Linked DNA regions of Dyadobacter chenhuakuii. The protein of the gene in region 1 interacts with the protein of each later gene in a pairwise test. Links are inferred from orthologs where the notes say so. Each region holds a gene or a part of one and is shown on either strand. Other genes may lie near its edges. The genes, in order: NFI80_RS13305 and NFI80_RS24890.

The links.
Region 2: the proteins of NFI80_RS13305 (region 1) and NFI80_RS24890 interact in binary tests that used the Escherichia coli proteins (3 or more experiments, as listed by UniProt). The link is inferred for Dyadobacter chenhuakuii from one-to-one orthologs.

What each region holds. Positions count from the first base shown.
Region 1 is NZ_CP098805.1:3,217,036-3,225,992, reverse strand. What follows is about bases 2,708-5,625. They hold NFI80_RS13305 (ABC-F family ATP-binding cassette domain-containing protein), read right to left. Parts: upstream 5,186-5,625; coding sequence 3,230-5,185; downstream 2,708-3,229. Other genes in these bases: NFI80_RS13300 (precorrin-2 dehydrogenase/sirohydrochlorin ferrochelatase family protein), read left to right, coding at 5,294-5,625; NFI80_RS13310 (Uma2 family endonuclease), read left to right, coding at 2,708-3,168. Also shown: redox-regulated ATPase YchF, read left to right, coding at 46-1,146; NFI80_RS13315 (type IX secretion system plug protein), read right to left, coding at 1,203-2,486; more of NFI80_RS13310, read left to right, coding at 2,611-2,707; more of NFI80_RS13300, read left to right, coding at 5,626-5,872; NFI80_RS13295 (SusC/RagA family TonB-linked outer membrane protein), read left to right, coding at 6,067-8,957. UniProt on the Escherichia coli protein: Genetic data indicate it may be involved in ribosome assembly or function.
Region 2 is NZ_CP098805.1:5,929,010-5,938,377, reverse strand. Bases 3,106-6,434 are described here. They hold NFI80_RS24890 (2-oxoglutarate dehydrogenase E1 component), read right to left. Parts: upstream 6,069-6,434; coding sequence 3,306-6,068; downstream 3,106-3,305. Other genes in these bases: NFI80_RS24885 (PorP/SprF family type IX secretion system membrane protein), read right to left, coding at 6,181-6,434; odhB (2-oxoglutarate dehydrogenase complex dihydrolipoyllysine-residue succinyltransferase), read right to left, coding at 3,106-3,255. Outside these bases: NFI80_RS24915 (hypothetical protein), read right to left, coding at 1-69; NFI80_RS24910 (DUF6934 family protein), read right to left, coding at 93-575; dtd (D-aminoacyl-tRNA deacylase), read left to right, coding at 656-1,108; NFI80_RS24900 (nucleotide pyrophosphohydrolase), read left to right, coding at 1,196-1,525; more of odhB, read right to left, coding at 1,621-3,105; more of NFI80_RS24885, read right to left, coding at 6,435-7,104; NFI80_RS24880 (hypothetical protein), read right to left, coding at 7,204-9,368. UniProt on the Escherichia coli protein: E1 component of the 2-oxoglutarate dehydrogenase (OGDH) complex which catalyzes the decarboxylation of 2-oxoglutarate, the first step in the conversion of 2-oxoglutarate to succinyl-CoA and CO(2).

The DNA.
Region 1 (8,957 bases):
TTGTTGCATGGAAAACTACCTGCTTTTAACTGCATAAATTATAACATGAGTCTTCAATGTGGGATCGTGGGATTGCCGAACGTAGGGAAATCCACTCTTTTTAATGCCATTTCAACCGGTAAAGCCGAAGCCGCCAATTATCCTTTCTGTACAATAGAACCCAACGTTGGCGTGGTAACCGTGCCTGACGAGCGTCTGGATGTTCTTACAAAGCTGGTAAGTCCGCAGAAGGTTATACCAACCATCATAGAATTCGTTGACATTGCCGGCCTTGTGAAAGGTGCAAGCCAGGGAGCAGGGTTAGGGAATAAATTTCTTGCCAATATCCGGGAAGTTGATGCCATTGTGCATGTTGTAAGATGTTTTCAGGACGAAAATGTTGTGCACGTGGAAGGTCGTGTGGATCCTGTTTTTGATAAAGAGATCATCGACATTGAGTTGCAGATGAAAGACCTTGAATCTGTTGAGAAAAAAATTCAGAAAACAGAAAAAGGAGCCCGTGCCGGTGATGCAAAAGCGAAAGCGGAGCTGGAATGGTTGAAAAAATATAAAGCAACGCTCGAAGAAGGCAAGAATGCCCGCAGCGTGGTGATCGATGCAGAAACCAAAGAAGCCGTAATCGGTGATTTGCAATTGCTGACTGCCAAGCCGGTGCTTTATGTTGCCAATGTGGATGAAAACTCAATGCTAACCGGCAATGAATATTCTGAAAAATTGCGCGAGGCTGTGAAACATGAAGGCGCAGACGTAATTGTCCTTTGTGCAGCTATCGAATCACAGATTTCAGAAATTGAAGATCCGGAAGAGCATGAAATGTTCCTGGGAGAATATGGTTTGAAAGAATCCGGTTTGAGTAAATTGATCAAAGCTTCTTATTCACTGCTGAACCTGATCACTTATTTCACAGCCGGTGTGAAGGAAGTAAGAGCCTGGACGATTGAAAAAGGCTGGAAAGCGCCACAAGCTGCGGGTGTGATTCACAGTGATTTCGAAAAAGGCTTCATCCGTGCGGAAGTGATTAAAATTGCTGATTACGAGCAATATAAAACGGAAGCAGGCGTGAAAGAGGTTGGTAAAATGGCCGTTGAAGGCAAGGAATACGTTGTTGCGGATGGTGACATTATGCACTTCCGTTTCAATGTATAATAAAGATATTTCAATGATGAAGGAGCGGCTAATGGTCGCTCCTTTTTTTGTGCCTTTCAGCGCCGTCTGTTCCATTCCACGGTTCGGTAACCGATCAGCAGATCGGCTCTTCCTGCTTGCGGGCGATGGTAAATGAGGATGTCGTAATCATTCTCTGTTGCGCCATAATTGCCTTCAATGTATCCCTCATCGGGTGTTTGTCCCGCCTTAACCATTGTGTAATTATAATTGATGACGCCTTGTTTGATCATCATTTCAACTTCATAAGCATTGGTCGCCGCATTGTAAGTCATCTTATTGGCATCCGTAAGTTGCCAAAGATTGAAGGCCCCATTCACGTAAAATGTAGCCTCGGGGTCTTGTTGGGTTCTCAATGTGAACAGGACAGGCGTATAGTCAGCTTCGACACTTCCGTTCCCTGATTCGCGCTGATCTACAATGTATTGACCATTAAAATCATCTGTTTGAATGTATGCATTGTTAGCCCGGGACTTGTCAGGGAATAACATCAGCCTTGTAAATTCGTCCGACCGCTCGATTTCATTAACCCCAAAGCCTCTTCCGGTCAGGCTGCGGCTATCGAAATAGCGATATTCATTTCCGCCTGGAAAAGTGTTTTCGAGATCAAAGAATGTGTACTCCAAAATCTGATCAAAAGGCCTGACATTGGTCGGTTTAAAATTGGTCCTTATTTCATTGAAACGGAAGTTTTTCCTGAGGACCACTTTCAGGTCTGTTTGCGGCGCATTCAAGGGATATCCTTTATAATCAACTACAAAATCAATCTGCTGGTCCGAGAACTGCTGCTGAATCCCTTGTGAAAAACGCGCTTTCGCATCAATGTTCACGCGTGATTCGTAAAGCATGAAACGGCGGCTTAGCACAGGCTTTCTATCCCGATCGGAATAAACATAAATGACATAATTTCCTGATAATTTGAGTTTAGGCAAATCGAGTTTGTAGTGAAAATAGGGCACTTTCGTACTGAATGCCTGCTGATAATCATTGATCGGATATTCGTTGAATTCAAATGTAAATTCAATGTCGTTCAGGTTTGATTTGGTCCAATCCGCATTGCAATGGATGATTTTGGCACGGTAACCCTCAAATTGACCCGAAAGATCATCAAATTCTAAAACAAGCGGGGCAGGACTCGTTAGCGGCTTAATGGCAGGCGTTAGCAGGCGGGTTGGGTTTTCGGGGTTTTCCAATGCTGGTGCAAGCAGCACGGTTTTTATTTTATCATTATATATATAATCTTCCAATCTGATGTTTTGAGATTGCGCATTCGCATTTCCATACGTCAACCCAAACCACAAAAAAAGCGAAATCAACCTCATAATAAATCATTAAAATTATCCTGTGACTTTTTATGTAATGTACGTCTGAATAGCCAAACGTGTTTTGCACGCTGGCAACTATTTTTTAACTTACATAATCAACATGATCGCACAGACTATTAAAATGTATTCAGAACAAGAATATTTGGAGCTGGAAAGAGAAGCCGAGTACAAAAGCGAATATTACCAAGGGGAGATATTTGCAATGGCAGGGGCGAGTCCTAATCACAATCGGATTATGGCAAACCTATCAGGGGAAATTTACATGGCACTGAAAGGCCGATCTTGTCAAAATTTTTCAAGTGACATGCGCTTGCATATTCCCCAAAACGGTCTTTATACTTATCCTGACATAATAATCCTTTGCGGGAAGCCGGAATTCTCTCAAAATGATAAGGACACATTAATCAACCCATCTGTAATAATTGAAGTATTGTCTAAATCTACAAGCGCATATGATAGGGGTGATAAATTTCGGCTTTACAGATCAATCCCAACATTGACGGACTATATCCTTGTTGATTCCTTATCAATTTCCGTCGAGGTCTTTCGGAAAAACGAAGACGGGACTTGGTTGTTGAATTCAGAAATCAACAACATTAACGAGCGGATCACATTGACAAACATTAATGTCCAGATCGAGCTGAAAGACGTTTATGCTCGAACTATTGGATTGAATTAGACATTAAAAGCAAAAAGGGAAATCGTTTGATTTCCCTTTTTGCTTTACTAACATTAAATACTTACTTCCCAGCCAGCGCATCCACTTCCAGCATCAGATTCTCCCAGGTCTCCGTGCTTTGATCCAGCTTCTGCTTAATGTCTGTATAGAATCGGTTTAAATCAGCAAGTGCTTTTGAATCGTTGTAAATTTCCGGGTTCGCTAGCTTAACTTCTGTTTCTGTTTTCTTGATTTCCAGATTGTTGATAGTAGCTTCAAGTTCTTCGATCTGCTTCTGTGCTTTCTTTATTTTTTGCGAATCTTCGTTGGAAACAGGCTTGCCGTTATTTTTGGAGGCATTTCCGTTGGACGCAGGTTGCGGAGCTGCCTTCTGTGGCGGTGCGCTGCTAACCGTTGCTTTGTCACTCACAGCCGATTGCAAACCACGCTCTTCAACCCACACTTCATATTCCTGATATGTGCCTGGATATTCCTTAATCTGGTGATCTTCAATGTACCAGATCTTGTTCGCAATGTTTTCAACAAAATATCTATCGTGGGAAACCACAATGTAACTGCCTTCATATTGCTGCAAAGCCTGGATCAGAATGTTCACCGACTGCATGTCCAAGTGGTTGGTAGGCTCATCGAGCAGCAGAAAGTTGGCTTGTGAAAGCAAAACCTTGGCCAATGCAACCCGTGATTTCTCACCTCCCGAAAGGACTTTTATTTTCTTAAAAACATCATCCCCGGTGAATAAAAAACATCCCAAAACCGTCCGTAACTCCGTCTCGGTTTTGTTAGGATTAGCGTATTTAAGCTCTTCAATGAGGTTATGGTTCACATTCAGCGATTCCAGCTGGTGCTGTGCGTAGAATGTAAAAGAAACATTGTGCCCTAATCTTCTTTTTCCTTCAATCGGCTCTGTTCCAGCTACAACACGAAGCACTGTTGATTTTCCGCGTCCGTTCGCTCCGATCAATGCAATTTTATCACCGCGTTCCATGCTAATGTTGGTGCTGTCCAGAATGACCTTATCGCCATAAGCTTTGGAAGCATCTTCAAGCTGGAAAACGTGTCTTCCCGGTTGCGTAGTAAATTGGAAACGGAAATGCACTTTCGCATTCTCGTCGATCACCTGGTCCACAACATCCATTTTATCCAATGCCTTCACACGGCTCTGAACCTGACGCGATTTGGTTGCTTTGGCTTTAAAACGCTCGATAAATCGTTCTGTCTGGCGAATTTTGGCCTGCTGGTTTTCATAAGCACCGCGCTGAATTTCGTTGCGTTCCTCTTTTTCCTCCATATAGTAGGAATAGTTTCCGGCGTAGTAATTCAGCTTTCCATTGGCAACTTCAACCGTTGTATCAATGGTGTTATCCAGAAATTGCCTGTCGTGGGAAACCACGATTACAGCGCCTTCATAACTCTGAACATATTTCTCAACCCACTGAATAGAAGGTAAGTCCAAGTGGTTGGTTGGCTCATCGAGCATGAGTAATGATGGTTTTTGCAAGAGCAACTTTGCCAGCATAACCCGCATTCTCCAACCCCCGGAAAACAATTTCAATGGTCTGTGTAGATCATCTGTAACAAAACCCAGGCCTTCCAGGATCGCTTCTGCCTTGGATTGAATGGTGTACCCGTCCAATGCTTCAAATTCTTCCTGGACCCGCGCCAGCTTATCGACCAGTGCATCTGTATAATTGTGCTCCATGTCGTGCAGGATCTTGTCCATCTGGATCTGCAACACATTTTGCCGTTCAAAAGCCTGCATGGCTACCGACAAAATGGAATCATCGCTCTGGTAAGAAAGCAAATCCTGGTTCAGGAAACCGATGGTACAGTCGCCCGATTTGGAGATATTTCCGCCGTCCGGCTGGAACTCCCCGTTTATCATTCTAAGCAATGTTGACTTTCCTGTGCCATTCAGACCGATAAGGCCGATCTTTTGTTTGGGCTTGATATGCAGCGAAGCACTGTCGTAGAGTGCCCGGTCGCCAAGAAAGTAACTGAGGTTGGTAATCGCGATCATGCCGCAAAGGTACGGCGAAAGTGGGAGATAGAAAAAGTGGATTTGTTGGAATAGTTATAAAAGCCCGCGCATAACCACGTTATTGTCAGATTTAATGTAAATTTGACCATGAACAATCTCTTCCCGATCTTCCTCAAACTCGAAAACCTGCATACGCTTATCGTGGGTGGAGGATATGTAGGACTGGAAAAAATCACAGCGGTGCTGGACAATTCGCCCCTTGCCAATGTTACGCTCGTTTCCCCCGACATCCGCCAGGAAATACGCGATATAGCAAACCTGAATTCCCGGATAAGTTTAATTGAACGCAGGTTTGAGGACGCGGATCTTGACACGAAAGACATGGTTATTGTCGCAACCAATGATAAGCTGGAAAACGCCCGGATCGCCGGCGTAGCCAGGTCGCGGAACATGCTTGTCAATGTGGCCGATACGCCCGCAATCTGCGATTTTTATCTTTCTTCGGTGGTGAGGAAAGGGAATTTGAAAGTGGCGATTTCCACAAATGGAATGTCCCCAACGCTCGCCAAGCGTTTGAAGGAGGTTTTAGGCGAAGCCTTGCCCGATAATCTGGAAACGGCAATGGAGCAGTTAAAGGCAGTTAGGGATATGTTAAAGGGCGATTTTGCCTTTAAAGTTGAAGAATTGAACCGCATTACTTCCGTTTTGACAGAGAAAAAAAAATAGTCAAAAAAAGGCCTACAACGCCCGGTTACATCACAATAAATTTGAGTACAGAAAGTTTTATTAATTGCAAAGCGAAAGTTTAGCGCCACCCCTCCGTATCGTTCCGTTTTTCTGCGTATTATTGAGATAATTAATCATTAAATCCGTCCTGGCGGAAACCCATTAATTTGCGTTAGACTTATACTTTGTTTTATATGAATGTTCTCTATCGGATCAGTGGCCTGAGTCGGCTTTCATTTTTGCTTGCATTCTTCGTTTTCCTTTCCAGTTCAATTTCTGTTTTTTCAAATACAATATCCACTGCGGATATTGACATTAAGGGCGTTGTCAAAAGCGCGACCGGAGAAACGTTGGTTGGGTCGACAGTCCGGGTGAAAGGAACGCAAAAAGGCACGGTAACGAACGAAAAAGGTGAGTTTGTGCTGCAAGGAGTGAATGAGGGTGCCACGCTGGTTGTAACAATGATCGGATTTTTGCCCAAAGAAGTGAAAGCTGCGCGAAGTGTTTCTATCGAACTCGCCGAGGATGCAGTGGGCTTGCAGGATGTGGTAGTAACTGGTTTTCAGCAAATTGATAAAAATAAATTTACAGGATCGGCTGTAACATTAAAAACGGACGATGTCAAAATCGACGGTCTGCCCGATGTTAGCCGGATGCTCGAAGGACGTGCAGCGGGGGTTTCTGTCCAAAACGTTTCCGGAACATTCGGCGCTGCGCCCAAAGTGCGGATTCGCGGTGCAACTTCATTGAATGGCGATAACAAGCCACTATGGGTGATTGACGGTGTCGTGCAGGAAGATATTGTGAACATTTCCAATGATCAGCTTTCAAGCGGCGATCCCACAACATTGCTGGGCTCCGCAGTGGCAGGGGTTAACCCGGCTGATATTGAGACATTTGATATTCTTAAAGACGCTGCCGCCGCCGCGCTCTATGGTGCGCGAGCCATGAACGGTGTAATCGTGATCACTACGAAAAAAGGGAAAAGCGGCAAGCCTGTCATTACGTATTCCGGGAATTTTAGCACGCAGCTGACTCCTAGTTACAGGAATTTCAACATTATGAACTCCGCTCAGCAAATGTCCGTGCTGGGTGAGCTCGAAAGAAAAGGATTCCTTACTTCCAGCGTCCTGTCCAAACCCGATTATGGTGTTTATGGCAAATATTACAATTCCCTCGCAGGCGACGACCAGGGAAATTTTCCCCTCGCCAATACGCAGGAAGCGAAGCGGAATTTCTTGCTGGGATACGCCCGGACCAACACCGACTGGTTTGATGTCCTTTTCAAGCAAAACTTCATTCAGGAACATTCTGTAAGCGTATCATTCGGGACAGACAAATCACAATCTTATGTATCAACCAGTTATCTCGATGATAATGGCTGGACAATTGCTGATAAGGTCAAGCGATACACATTAAACTTTAAAAACAATTACCAGCTTTCACCGAGAATTACGCTCGGGCTGCTGACGCTTGCTTCCGTAAGAAGACAGGAAGCGCCTGGTTCGCTGAGCCGGAGAAGCAATCCGGTCGAAGGCAAGTTTGACAGGGATTTCGACATTAATCCTTTCAGCTACGCGCTCAATACGAGCAGGACGCTGACTGCTTATGACGAAAATGGAAACCTTGAATTTTTCAGAAGAAACTTCGCACCATTCAACATCGTATCGGAGCTGGAAAACAACCGGATCAAGCTTAATCTGGCCGATATCAAATTGCAGGGTGATTTTTCCTATAAAATCACGGATAACATTACCTATGATTTTATAGGTGCGTTGCGCTACATTCAAACGGGCCGCGAGCACATTATCACCGAAAATTCCAATATGGCCAATGCATATCGCGCGGCGGATAACTCGACGATTGCATTAGCAAACAAATATCTCTACACCGATCCCGATGTGCCCAATGCATATCCTGTGGTTGTGCTCCCTAGCGGTGGTTTCTACAACCGGAACGAGGATCAGATGTTGTTTTATAACATTCGTAACAACATCAGATACAATAAAACATTTAATGAAAGGCACGCTGTCAATGTGCTGGCAGGGCAGGAGATTAAATATACTAACCGGCAAAATTCCAATAACACCGGTTACGGCTTTCAATATGGGCAGGGTGGGACGCCGTTTGTGGATTACCGGATCTTGAAACAGACCATTGAGGCCAATTTCCAATATTACGGCATGCGGATGGATTACGAGCGTTTCGCTGCATTTTACGGAAGCGCCGGTTATACATTAGACGACAAGTACAATTTCACAGGTTATGTCCGCTACGATGGTTCCAACGGCTTCGGAAAGTCGGCCATAGCACGCTGGCTGCCAACGTACACTGTAGCAGGTTCCTGGAATTTTGACCGTGAGAATTTTATCAAAAGGTTTAAATGGCTCAGTATGGGTCGGTTGCGCGCGAGTTATGGACTTTCTGCGGACACTGGCCCGGCAACAAACTCAGCAGCATTGTTCCAGAGCATCATTACCAGACGCCCTTATGGTGATGAAAAAGAGTCTGCTATACAGCTTGCTTCTCTCGAAAACACAGAACTTACCTGGGAGAAGCTTTACAGCGGAAACGTGGGATTGGATCTTGGCTTTCTGGCTAATCGCATAAACCTGAGCGTGGACGGTTACATTCGCAACAGCTTCGACCTGATCGATCAAATCAAGACGTCGGGAATAGGGGGGCAGATTTATAAAGTGGCCAACTACGCCGATATGCAATCCTATGGTGTGGATTTTTCGTTGGATGGGGTTTTATTTAAAAACAAAGACTGGGATTTCCGCTCGCGTGTGACGGTGGGTTATGCCCGTACACAGATCACGAATGTGGATAACAGCCCCGGCATCTTTGACCTTGTCAAAGCAGAAGGCGCCAATGTAAAAGGAAGACCCGTTCGGAGTTTATTCTCGATTAAATATGACGCACTGAATCCGACAACGGGCGTGCCTATCTTTTTGAACGAAAATGGTGAAGTCAGTTCGGATGTTTATCTGCAAGATCAGAATGTAGGTTACCTCAAATATGAAGGGCCGGTTGACCCACCATTTACAGGCGGTTTTAATAACACATTAACTTATAAAGATCT
Region 2 (9,368 bases), 2.7 Mb from region 1 along the record:
TTCCAACCTATCGAGACTGGCATCATAGGAACCTTCCGTATTGCTTTCAGAGACCGATCTGACTTTCATAGTTGATTTCATCTTGGGTAAAGTTATAACAATTTCAAAATGAGGAATGATTCATAATTTACATTTTTCAGAAATGGCAGCCATTGCTCTTGCCGGAAGCCATATATTTCAAAATGTAAAGCTAAGTGGTCATAGTGGCTGCTGATTATGATTTGATATAATCTTGTTCTTGATGGTGTACTGCCTGTCAGGAAAATTCGCACTTCCGGATTTCTCTTCAAAAAGTGCTCCATAACTGCAATAACGGTTGCCAGGACTTTTTCCATATCCCCGTTATCTGTAACAACCTGATCATCTAATGTATCGAACTCCTCAGAATAATCTCCGAAACCCAGGTTATAAACGTTGTCGTCAATAAGCCTGAATTGGACAACTTTCTTAATTCGGCCACGCTTTCCAAGGCTAATAAATGAAAATGTATTCTTCTTACCTCCGTATTTAAATACGTAATGCTGATGATTAATGTATCGTGATAATGTGTGTTTCCTTTCAACAAAACCGAACAAATAAAACGAGTTCGTGCTGCAATGTACAATCGTTCGTTCAAGTGCGCTAACTTTGCTGCATTCTTAAATACTTAATACAAATGATCGCAGTAGTCCAGCGCGTAAGCAGCGCTTCTGTTACAATTGAAGGGAAAGTTGAAGGGGAAATACAAAAGGGCTTTCTGGTTTTATTGGGCATTACACATCTTGATAGTCAGGAAGATATTGAGTGGTTGGGCAGGAAAATTGTTGGTCTGCGCGTGTTTGGAGATAGTGATGATAAGATGAACCTTGACCTCAAAGCTGTGGACGGGGACATTCTGCTGATCAGCCAGTTCACGCTGCATGCGAGCACAAAAAAGGGAAACCGGCCCTCCTTCATCGAAGCAGCCAAGCCCGAAATAGCAACCCCACTTTACGAAGGAATGATCACCTTCCTGGAAAAAGAATTAGAAAAACCCATCCAACGCGGAATCTTCGGTGCCGATATGAAAGTTGCATTGCTCAATGACGGGCCAGTAACCATCATCATAGATTCAAAAAACAGGATTTGAGATAAAAGGCAATCTCCCATCACATCGTCAGAATCAAATATCATATCACTCAAACATTCACTCATTCAAAATTCACTCATTAACCCCATGACCATCCAAGAAGCCCAAGCCCAAGTTGACAACTGGATCAAAACCTATGGCGTCCGTTATTTTTCTGAATTGACTAATATGGCGATCCTGACGGAAGAAGTAGGAGAACTTGCCCGCATTATGGCCAGGACATATGGAGATCAGTCCTTCAAGAAATCGGATTTGGGCAAAGACCTGGGCGATGAAATGGCGGATGTAATGTGGGTGCTGATATGCCTTGCTAATCAAACAGGCATTAACCTGACCGAGGCTTTTGAAAAAAACATGGCGAAGAAAACGGAACGGGATAAGGACCGGCATAAGAATAATGAGAAGTTAATTAACTAAATATGCTTGTAATGTTGATTCTCAATTTCTTCTGAAAACAAAAAGAGAGCCCAGTTGCCCAGGCTCTCTTCGTCATTTATAATGCAATGCTTGAATTACATATCCAGTAATAATCTCATTGGATCTTCCAGAAGCTGCTTCACGCGAACCAGGAAGCTTACAGAATCTTTACCGTCAATGGTGCGGTGGTCATAAGAAAGTGCCACGTACATAATAGGACGGATAACGATCTGACCGTCCACCACAACTGCGCGTTCAACAATGTTGTGCATTCCCAGAATCGCTGATTGCGGTGCATTGATGATCGGTGTTGAAAGCATCGAACCGAATGTTCCTCCGTTGGTGATCGTGAATGTTCCACCGGACATTTCATCCAGTCCAAGTTTTCCATCCCGGGCGCGAACGGCCAAGCGAACGATTTCTTTTTCAACTGCTGCGAATGACAATGTTTCAGCATTGCGGATCACAGGCACAACCAAGCCGCGAGGCGTAGAAACTGCCACCGAAATGTCTGCATAATCATTGTAAACCAGCTCATCGCCGTCCATATAGGCATTAATAACCGGGAAGTCTTTCAACGCAACGGTTACTGCTTTCACAAAGAATGACATAAAGCCTAAACCAACTTCATGCTTCTCTTTGAATTTATCTTTGAATTTCGAACGTACGTCCATAACCGGCTTCATATCCACCTCGTTGAACGTGGTAAGCATGGCCGTTTCATTTTTCACAGCAACCAATCTGCGTGCGATCGTCTTACGCAGTGAAGACATTTTCTCACGACGCTGACCTCTTGCTCCGGCTGGCGCTGCAGCAGGTGCGGCAGGTTTCGGAGCAGCTGATTGTGACGGTGCAGGAGTTTCAGCGGGTTTGCTGCCTGCTTTTAATGCATCGTCTTTCATAATGCGTCCGCCTGATCCTGAACCATTCACGTCTTTCGGATCGATTCCTCTTTCAGCTAAAATTTTCGCAGCAACAGGTGATGCGTGTTTTTCGCTATATGCTTTATCTGATCCGCCTGTCTCCGCGGCTGGTGCAGCGGCTTGTTGAGAAGATCCTGCGGATGCCTGTGCTCCGCCGGCTCCCGGCTCGATGGTGCAGATGATCGCACCAATGGACAATGTTTCACCTTCTTTTCCAACAATCCGCAACGTTCCTGCTGCTTCTGCCGGTAATTCAAATGTTGCTTTATCCGATTCCAGTTCGCATAGGATCTCGTCAACTTCTACGTGATCACCGTCTTTTTTGCTCCATGAAGCAATGGTAACCTCCGTAATAGACTCTCCTACTGCCGGAACTTTCATTTCATATGTTTTACCACCTCCGGCAGGAGCGGCAGCAGCTTGTGCTGGCGCAACAGCGGCGGGTTCACCTGCTTTGTCTTCAATTTTATCGGCAGCCGGTTGCTCAGCAGCGGACGCAGCTGGTGCAGCGGCATTGGCAGCAGGGGCAGCTTCCTGTTTCGGAGCAGTATCTTTCGATGCACCGTTCGCGGCTGAATCGATGGTTGCAATCAGGTCGCCAATGTTCAGCGTATCGCCTTCCTGCGCTTTAATGTGCAGGGTGCCTTCTGCTTCTGCTGTCAGTTCAAATGTCGCTTTATCCGAATCAAGTCCACAAATGACCTCATCCATTTTCACAAAATCGCCATCATTTTTGAACCAATTCCCTATTGTAACCTCTGTAATGGACTCGCCAACGGGCGGTACTTTTATCTCAATTTCAGCCATTTTATGTGCAATCTTGTTATCGAACTAAGTGTCTAAATTTTATAGGAATATCATTCAAAAGCTCTGCTAATAATCTCTGCCTGCTCTTTCGCGTGTATTTTCGAGAAACCGGTCGAAGGAGAAGCGCTTGATTCGCGGGCGATTACCTGCAATGGATTTGCGCCTTTGTACATTCTCAGCATGAATGTCCAGCCACCCATATTGAAAGGTTCTTCCTGCACCCAATATACTTTTGCATTGGTATATTGTGCCAAATGTGCATCAATCTGCGTCTGCGGGAACGGATGCATTTGTTCAAGACGGATAATAGCAACATCGTCGCGCTTGTCTGTCTGCTGTTTTTCGTAAAGCTCATAATAAAGCTTTCCTGTGCACAGCAACACTTTTTTCACCTTTTTCGGATCTGCAAAAGTGTCTCCTATCGTTTCCTGGAACGAGCCGTTGACCAGGCTTTCGATCGGCGAAACGCACAGTGGATGTCTCAGCATCGATTTTGGCGACATTACTACCAAAGGCTTGCGGAACGGGAATTTCAACTGCCTGCGCATCAGGTGGAAGAAGTTTGCAGGCGTTGTTACGTTTGCTACAATCAGGTTGTAATTAGCAGAAAGCTGCAAATAACGCTCCGGCCTTGCATTGGAGTGCTCCGGTCCCTGGCCTTCATATCCATGAGGCAGCAGCATTACCAACCCTGTCCAGCGATCCCATTTCGTTTCACTTGAAGTAACAAACTGGTCGATGATCACCTGCGTACCATTTGCAAAGTCACCAAACTGTGCTTCCCAGATCACCAATGCATTAGGGTTTGCCATGGAATAACCAAATTCAAAACCTAAAACGCCGTATTCTGATAGCAGCGAGTTATAGATCATGAACGGCCCCTGACCTTCCTGAATATGCTGTAAACTATTGTAAGCTGCATTCGTTTCCACGTCCCTAAGCACCGCATGACGGTGAGAGAATGTTCCGCGCTGCACATCCTGGCCGCTTAATCTGACAATGTTCCCTTCAGTAAGAATCGAACCGTAAGCAAGCAATTCGGCTGTTGCCCAGTTTACTTCTTTTTTATCAAAAATCATTTGCTCACGATCTTTGAGCAACTTATCGATCTGTTTCAGACGGCTGAAATTCTCAGGCGTGCTGATTAATGCTTTCCCGATTTTTTCCAATGTTTCCAATGGAACACCGGTTTCAGGCGATTTTTCAAAATCCTCCGGCCTCGATTTGCGCAATGTGTGCCATTCCTGTTCCAGTTTCGGCATGATATATGGCAATGCTTTTTGCTTTACCATATCCAAACGCTCCTGCAAAAGCTGCTTGAACTCTTTGTCCATGTTAGCTGCCAGCTGCGCGTCTATATCGCCGCGATCTGAGAGCGTTTTTTGATAAATCTCCCGTGGATTCTGGTGATTCTCAATGGATTTATAAAGAACCGGCTGCGTAAATTTCGGTTCGTCCGCCTCGTTGTGACCATGACGACGATAGCAAACCATATCAATGAAAATGTCCTTATTAAAGGTCTGACGATACTCCACAGCCAGTCGCATACAAAATACAACTGCCTCAGGATCATCCCCATTTACGTGTAAAACAGGCGCATCCACAATCTTTGCAATGTCTGTACAGTAAATGCTGGACCTTGCGTCAATGAAGTCTGTTGTAAAACCAACCTGGTTATTGATCACAAAGTGAATGGTCCCACCTGTGTAGTAGCCATTTAAGGCAGACATTTGGGTCACTTCATAGACAATCCCCTGACCGGCAACCGCTGCATCACCATGAATCAGAACCGGCAGAACGCGGTCGTAATCACTGTCGTACATGCCGTCGGCACGTGCCCGGATATAACCTTCAACAACCGGGTTAACCGCTTCAAGGTGAGAAGGGTTAGGCGCCAGTTTCAAGTGTACTTTTTCACCATTCTTGGTTGTGATCTGGCTTGCAAAACCCATGTGGTATTTCACGTCGCCGTCTCCCCAGACCTGGTCCGGCAAGTTACCTTCAAACTCGTTGAAGATCTGCCCGTAAGTTTTCTGCATCACGTTGGCAAGCACGTTCAGACGGCCACGGTGTGCCATCCCAATCATCACTTCTACAACGCCCATTTCAGCAGCCTTGTTGATCATCGCGTCCAATGCAGGGATGGTAGTTTCGCCACCTTCCAGAGAAAAACGCTTTTGACCTAAATATTTTGTGTGAAGGAAATTCTCAAAAACAACCGCCTCGTTCAGCTTTGAAAGAATATGTTTTTTCTCATCAATCGAGAAACTCATATTCAATGCTTCCTTCTCAATTTTCTTGCGCAACCAGCTTTTTTGCTCGCGGTCACGGATGTATAAATATTCGAAACCAATGTTTCTTGTATAAATCGTTTTAAGCGAATCGACGATTTCACGCAGTGATGCCGGACGACCGAAAAGCTCAACGCCTGCTTCAAAAACCGTGTCCAAATCTTCATTCCCAAGATTAAAATCAGCGATATCTAACTGAGGCTGACGATCCTTGCGTTTTTGAATGGGGTTGGTAGTTGCCAGTAAGTGGCCTCTTGACCGGAATCCACGGATTAGGTGAACAACTTCCATTTCCTTGCGGATACGGGAGGGATCGGTTTTCGAAATTGTGGCTGCTTCCTTGCCATTAGCAGCGCCGTTCGCATGGCCGTTGCCGTTGACAGGATACTTTTGTGAGAAGTCAAAGCCTTCAAAAAATTTCTGCCAGCCTTCGTCTACTGAAGCTGGATTCTGCTTATAGGAATTGTACAATTCCTCTATGTAAGCGCCGTCGGAATTTGCTATATATGTGTATTTATCCATCACAAAAGTGAGTATTTCATTTACCGCACAAAGGTACGAGACTTATTAAAACATTACGAATAAATTATCCTTTTAACTTAGGCCAAAAACGATCTCTGACCGTCCAGCCGCACTAGTTTTTCTGAAACCCGTTCGGACTCGGTACAAATTTCAGCATAAGTTCATGTATGCCTTTCGGGCCGGAATAGTTGGCGTAAAGTTGCTCAACCTGGCGCGTGCTGTAAAAATATCCCAATCTGATATTCTTTCCTGCCTGCACTTCTGCCGAGATCTGCAAATAATCCACTTTCTGCGAAAATGACTGATATCCGCCCCCAATCCGGTATGACGCCCCTATGCCGACTTTTTCATTAAACCAAAACCTGCTACCCAGGTCGAAACGCAATGCATGGTCCTTCTCCTGGACAAACAGAACGTGCGGCAATATCATCAGATCATCATTTAAATAGTAACTGCCACCAGCCATTATATATAAGGGACGACGATAAACGCTGGTTATTGCCTGATTGCCGAAATTCTGTGTCAACAGTTCCGGTTTTGATATCCCGAAATACAGACGATCCGAACGCAGCCATGCCCCGATTCCGAAACTTCCAAGCACCGTATTATTCCTGGGAGAGCTCAAATCCACAACCGGAAGCACATTAATTCCCCCCTGCGCACCAAGCCCGAGCTTCCAATTATCCGAAATACCGAGATGATAGGCGAACGAGCCGGAAAAGCCCGTGGTAGTGAAAAAACTCGTCTGGTCATTCAATGCCATAAAGCCTATTCCAAACTTGCCATTGGCAACGGTCCCGTCTGCGGTGAATGTCTGACTGGATGGCGAGTTTTGAATGTTAAACCATTTTCTGCGGAACATTGCCGTCATATTGAAAGTCTCCCGCACACCTGTAAAGCCGGGGTTAATGGTCATCGGGCTTTGCACATATTGTTCGTAAAGGACTTCTCTTTGCGCCAAAAGAGGCTGGAAACTTGCGGCTGCCAACAGCAAAAGGCAAACATTTAATCTGATCCGAAAAAGTTGTGTGTTCATGAGATTCATTTAAATCAATTACTAACTAAAAATGGCAAGAGAAGTTATCCCTTGCCACCAATAAGAACCGTGAATTTAAAATTTATACTGATTCTTTAATTAAAAATCATAGCCTAATGTCACGTAAGGAACGGCCTTATTTGTATAACCGTTGTCGACACCCCAGGCGTAATCAAACTTAGCATAGAAGCCGAATAACGTCGTTCTGGCGCCTACTCCATAACCCATTAAATACGGATTTTTGAAGTTGGTAACCGTTGCACGGAAAGGATCTTCCTCGCTTCCAATGATTTGCGTATTCAAACTGTTGTTTTCGCTGAATGGCCCCTTACCCGTCCATGCAGTTCCGATATCGCCAAAACCGACGATCTGGAAGTTGCGGAGGAAGCTGGAAGTGATCGCACCGCGATAAAGATATTTCACCAATGGTATTCTCAATTCGGCATTCAACAACATATAGCTTGTTCCGGATAATCGGTTCAGCTTAAAGCCTCGCAAATTGGTGGCGAAATCTGCGAAGAAAATGTCGCGGTTGTCTTTTTGGAAATCGAGCGGGTTGTCACCGGTGCGTACTTCCTTCTTGTTTCCGATCCAGTTTTCCATCCCACCCAGAATGTTCTGTTTTGGGGCCTTACCACCCGAATGACTCGCCGAAGCACGAACCGCCAGGATCAGGTCGCGGTGGATTTTTTGGTAATGACGAAAATCGAGGCTTACGCGATTGAAACTTTCATTGCCATTCGACAAGCCTTGTTGCAGGTCATAACGGATCTTGAAGCGCGTTCCTTCCATCATATTCATACCGTTTACACGCGTGTTATCAAACACATATTCACTCCGCAAACCACCATAGTTCGATGCCAGATCAGGATTTGGCAGCAAATACACATCGATCATACGTGTAGAGCTGAACATCGGGGAAAGCGAGAAGCGGCTTGTCGTCGAAAATGGATAGGATGCCGTAAACATCAGCTGGTTAAACCGGTATTTCTGCGGCGCTCCCTCAGAATCAACGTAAAGGCTCTTTCTATCTATACGCAGCCCAAAATCAATGCGGTAAGTATTGTTATTATATTCTGCAAAAAGATCGCTGTTGCGGAAATTCGAGGAAATGAAAAGTCCTGCTTTAATGACATGGTTTTCAAGCAGATCATTCATCGAAATGGACTGAGCGTAACCAAATCCCCTGATCGGGTCGATGCGCCAGTCGGAATTGGCGTCATTAGTAATGAATAATCCTTTGTAAGGATATGGCCCTTTGATAGCAATGTTCTCCCTTGTCGCTTTCGACCTCGACAATGTGCTTGGCGATGTCGGGAATGTTCCCCGGCGCTGTTTTGATTCGAAAGCTTTCAGAACGTCCTCGTCAAATTCGTAATTATCCGTATCCACTTCGCCTTCTTTCAGAGCGATTTTAGGCGTTCCCGCAGGTTTTGCCTGCTGTGCCGAATCTGCTTTCTGGGCCGTTGTTGTACCAGCAGCTGATGTTCCAGCCGGGGCAGCAGCCGCAGCACCATTGGTCAATGCCGGTGTGTTTACCGTTGCATTGATATCAAAACCATTTTTGAAAGCCGCTGTGTAATAACCGTCGTTCAAATAAGTGTAAGCCAATCCTCCACCCGACTTGGTTGTCAAATCCGCATTTCTGATGCCTTGAATGTAGTTGGTGAGCTGGGAATTTGTATTGCTTGCACGGTTAAATTTAAAAAGGTTGCTTACGCCTTTCTCATTCGAAATGTATACAATGTCATTTTCGTCCGCGTAAACCGGCAATATCTTGGTTTTTCCGTCCGCCTGAACGAGTTTCAGCAGATTGTCCGACTTGGGCGTTCCATCATGCTCGAAAATCGTAAACGAGCCCGAAATTGATTTGTAATTTCCCTTATCGCCGGTTCCCAGCGAATCCACCGACCGGTTGGAAGAGAAAACCACCCTACGCGACGATCCTTGCACGAAACGTGGGGAAAGATCATCGTAAAGATCACTTGTTAATGGCAATGCAGAAGCCCGCGCAACGCTGATCAGATAAAGGTCATTTTGTCCGCCCTTATCCGCACTTACGGCAAGCATTGTTCCGTCATGCGAAACATCCATATCCACAATCTGATCCAGACCACGAATATTGCGTTTCAGCTTCACCTTGACCTTTTTCGTGCCCAGGTTTTCATACTGATAAAAATTCTTGCGGTCATTTTCAGTAGCCAGGATCGATAACACGTTATTCCGGGACCAGCCTAAAAGCGGTGGCTGCGTTTTCACCCTTC